2 regions of the Cellulosimicrobium sp. E-16 genome follow, and region 2 is predicted to be linked to the other one. Evidence: riboswitches for the same ligand, from Rfam matches in the RefSeq annotation. Region 2 holds a riboswitch; the other holds the start of a gene.
The links. Region 2 has a riboswitch for thiamine pyrophosphate ahead of ACN9MS_RS18075 (thiamine ABC transporter substrate-binding protein). Riboswitches for the same ligand answer to the same signal wherever they lie in the genome.
Positions count from the first base shown of each region.

Region 1: another riboswitch for thiamine pyrophosphate. It lies ahead of ACN9MS_RS05960 (FAD-dependent oxidoreductase); the one in region 2 lies ahead of ACN9MS_RS18075 (thiamine ABC transporter substrate-binding protein).

Region 1 covers NZ_CP183974.1:1,357,820-1,360,012, reverse strand. The annotation lists gene guaA (glutamine-hydrolyzing GMP synthase) at 1-139, opposite strand, end outside; gene thiE (thiamine phosphate synthase) at 183-911, opposite strand; TPP riboswitch at 964-1,043, shown strand; gene ACN9MS_RS05960 (FAD-dependent oxidoreductase) at 1,048-2,193, shown strand, end outside.
Region 2 covers NZ_CP183974.1:4,114,113-4,116,305, forward strand. The annotation lists gene ACN9MS_RS18075 (thiamine ABC transporter substrate-binding protein) at 1-886, opposite strand, end outside; TPP riboswitch at 969-1,073, opposite strand; gene ACN9MS_RS18080 (ATP-binding protein) at 1,244-2,193, shown strand, end outside.

The sequences.
Region 1 (2,193 bases), 1.8 Mb from region 2:
AGTAGACCTTGGCCTCGCGCACGCGGCGCGCGATGAGCTGCGCGTACTGGGCGCCGAAGTCGACGACGAGCACGGGCCGCGGGGTCGCGGCGACCTCGGCGGTGGTGGGGGTGTCGGGAGCGGTGGCGGGTGACGTCACCGGTCCAGGATAGTCGCCGCCCGGCGCGGTCCCGTCCCGCGTCTCAGGCGCCGGTGCGCTCCGTGGCTCGCTCGGTGACGCGCTCGACGATCCGGTCGCGCAGCGCCCGCGCCGCGGCCTCGGGGTCGCTCGCCTGCGTGATCGCCCGCACGACCACGACGCGCGTCGCCCCGGCGTCGAGCACCGCGTCGAGCCGGTCCGCGTCGATCCCGCCGATGGCGAACCACGGGGTGCGCGGCCGCGTCGCGGCGACCGCGCGCAGCAGGTCGAGCCCGACGGCGGCGCGCCCCGGCTTCGTCGGCGTCGCCCACAGGGGGCCGACGCAGAAGTAGTCGACGTCCGGGTCGGCCTCGGCGGCGGCCGCCTGGTCGGCCGAGTGCGTGGACCGGCCGAGCACCGGCGCGGCGCCGAGCAGGGAGCGCACCGCGGGGACGGGAAGGTCCCCCTGGCCCATGTGCACCACGGGCGCGGCGGCCAGCCGTGCGACGTCGGCCCGGTCGTTGACGGCCCACAGCGCGCCGTGCTCCGTCGCGACCCGTGCGACGAGCTCCTGGAGCTCGAGCTCGCGCGCGACGTCGAGCGTCTTGTCGCGGAGCTGGACCGCGTCGACCCCGCCCGCGAGCGCCGCCCGCAGGAAGTCCTCGAGGTCGCCGCGCTCCTCGCGCGCGTCGGTGCACAGGTAGAGGCGCGCGTCGGCGAGGCGGGCGCGTGCGGCGTCCGGAGCCGGCGGGGCGGGGGTGGCGGGAGGAGTGGCGAAGGTCTCGGTGCTCACCCGCCGGAGCCTAGCGGCGGCGCGTCCCGGGCAGGCGGTACTGTGGCCGACAGCACGGGAGCCCCGCACGGGGCTGAGAGGGCGTCGGAGCCGACCGTCGAACCTGATCTGGGTCATGCCAGCGAAGGGAGCGCGCATGCACACCCCTGTCCGTCCTGGGGCCCGCCCGCCGGGACCCGGTCCTGCCGTGCCCGACGGCGCGCGCGACCTCGTCGTCGTGGGCGGCGGGATCGTGGGGCTCGCCGTCGCGTGGCGCGCCGCGCGCGCAGGGCTGAGCGTCACGGTGCTGGACCCGTCGCCGGGCGACGGCGCGACGCACGCCGCCGCCGGGATGCTCGCCCCGGTCACGGAGGCCGACTTCGGCGAGGACGACGCACTCCGCCTGCACCTCGCGGCCGCCGCGGCGTGGCCCGGCTTCGCGGGGGACCTGCGCGCCGCGACCGGCGCCGACGTCGGGCTGCGCACCGCGGGCACCCTCACCCTCGCGTACGACGCCGACGACCTCGCGCTGCTCCGGCGCGTCCTCGCCCTCCACGCGGCGCACGGCCTCGCGTCGCGCGAGCTCACCGTGGCCGACGCCCGCAGGCGCGAGCCCTATCTCGGCCCGCGGGTCGCGGGCGCGGCCTGGGCCCCGGCCGACCACGCGGTCGACCCGCGCGCGACGCACGCCGCGCTGCTGAGAGCGCTGCTCGGCGCGCCCGGTGGCGTCCCCGGCGCGGGCTCCCGACCGGGGACGCTCACGGGGACCACCGGTTCCGGGGTACGTGCCGTCGTCGTGCGGGCATCGGCGACGCGGCTCGCGCTCGACCCGGCCGGGCGGGTCGTGGGCGTGCACGACGACGCGGGCCGGCTCCACGCGGCGGGTGCGGTCGTCGTCGCGGCGGGCTGGAGGTCCGGCGCGCTGCTCGCGGACGTTCCGGGCGTCGTCGTGCCGACGCGGCCGGTCAAGGGGCAGACCCTGCGCCTCGACGCCGGGCCTGACCTCGCGCTCGAGCACGTGGTGCGCGGGGTCGTGCAGGGGCGGCCGGTGTACGTCGTGCCGCGCGACCCGGTCCCGGACGGACCGCGCGCCGGGCACCGGGAGGTCGTCGTCGGCGCGACCACCGAGGAGAACCCCGACGACCGCCGCGCGACCGCGGGCGGCGTCTTTGCCCTGCTGCGCGACGCACGCGCCCTCCTGCCCGGGATCGACGAGGCCGAGCTCGTCGACGTCACGCCCCGGGCACGCCCCGCGACCCCGGACAACCTGCCGCTCGTCGGGGCGACCGTGGTGCCCGGCCTG
Region 2 (2,193 bases):
CGAGGAAGTCCACGAGCTGCTGCGCGCCCTCGGGGTTCTTCGCGTTCGCGAGCACGCCCGCGTACTCGACCTGGCGGAAGCACGTGTCGAGCAGGGCCCCGGTCGTGGACGCGGAGCCGTCCTCGGTGAGCGTGAACGCGGGCGACGTCGAGTACGACAGCACGATCGGGCGCGGTCCGGCGCCCTCGGAGCCGGAGAAGTCGACGTAGTACGCGTCCGACCACCCGTCGACGACCTTCACGCCGTTGGCGCGCAGGTCGGCCCAGTAGTCCTCCCAGCCGTCCTCGCCGAACGCGCCGACGGTCGCGAGGAGGAACGCGAGACCGGGCGACGACGTCGCCGGGTTGGTCACGACGAGGAGGTCCTCGTACTCCGGCTTCGCGAGGTCCTCGAGCGAGACGGGCTCGGGGATCCCGGCGTCGGCGAACCACGCGTGGTCGACGTTGATGCAGACGTCGCCGAGGTCGACCGGAGTGAGCTCACCTCCGTCGCCCACCGCGTACCGCGCGGCCGAGTTGGAGAGGCCGTCCGGCGTGTACGGGTCGAGCACGCCCTCGTCGATCGCGCGCGACGCGAACGTGTTGTCGATCCCGAACACGACGTCGCCCAGCGGCGAGTCCTTGGTGAGGATGAGCTGGTTGACGAGCGCGCCGCCGTCGCCGGGCGCGACCTGCTCGACCGTGAGGCCGCTCTCCTCCTCGAACGCGGCGAGCACCTCGTCGCTCACGGCGAAGGAGTCGTGGGTGACCAGGGTGACCGTGCCCCCGGTGCCCGACGACGCGTCGTCGCCGCCGCTGCACGCGGCGAGCGCGAGGAGGGCGAGGGTCGTGCCCGCGCCGGTGACGAGGGACCGGGCCCGGCGGGTGCGGGCGGTCGTGCGCTGCATGTGTCCTCCCAGGACGTTCAGGAGGGGTCCACCGGCCCGCGCGACCCGCGCTGCGGCGAGCGCGGGCGACCGCACGAGCAGGTGATCGAGATTCCCGACTTCCTCCACCGGTGCTAACCGGATCAGGTTCGAGGGTCTGCGGTGGTCCGCACTCTCAGCTCCTCCAGGAGCTCCCCTGTCGTTCTCCTCGAGCCTACACCGGGAGAACGGCCCTGAGAGCAGCTCCGGCGCGGCGTCCGCGACAGCCGTCGCGGTCGTCAGACTCGGTACGACGGTGCCTCCCTCCTCGCGCAGAATGTCGATCAGACGTGGCGCAAAAGGTAGACTTTGAGCAGCGTAAAACATAGATTCTACGCTGTGAACAGGTATCTTGACCGCATCGCCGATCGCGAGCTCCGCGAGCGCATGGCCGCCATCGGCGCCGTCCTCATCGAAGGCCCCAAGGCGTGCGGCAAGACGGCGACCGCGTCGCAGGTCGCGTCCTCGTCGATCCGGCTCGACGAGGACGCGAACGCACGGTCCGCCGTCGAGCTCAACCCCGACGCGCTGTTCAGCGGACCGACGCCCATCCTGTTCGACGAGTGGCAGGTCGCGCCTGAGCTCTGGAACCGGGTACGTCGGCGCGTCGACGATCTCGGCGAGCGAGGGTTGTACGTCCTCACGGGATCGGCAACCCCCCGCGACGACTCGACGCGGCACTCTGGTGCAGGTCGCATCGGGGTGCTGCGCATGCGCCCGATGAGCCTCTTCGAGTCTCGGCACTCTCACGGCGAGGTGTCGTTGCAGGCACTGTTCGACGGCAACTCCCCTGTGTCGAAGGACTCCGGCCTGTCGGTGCCCGATCTCATGGAACGGATCGTCGTCGGGGGCTGGCCGAGCCTCCTGGGGGCGGCGGAAGCCGAGGCCAGGACGTGGCTCGCCGACTACCTGCGCAACGTCGTCGAGGTGGACGTTCCGGCGCTCGGCACACGCCGCAACCCGCGCGGAGTCCGGCGGCTGCTCACCTCGCTCGGTCGATCGGTGGCGCAGTCGCCGAAGCTCACCGCGCTCCGTGAGGACATCGGGGCCGACCGCGGCCCGGTCGCGGCCGAGACGTTGCACGCCTATCTGGACGCGCTCGACCGGCTGATGCTCACGGACGACTCCGCATCCTGGCAGCCGCACATGCGTTCACGCCTCCGCCTCCGGACCGCGCCGGTCCGCTACTTCGTCGACCCGTCGCTGGGCACCGCAGCGCTCGGCGTCGGGACCGCCGACCTGCTCGCAGACCTCAATGCAGCCGGCTACCACTTCGAAGCCATGGTCGT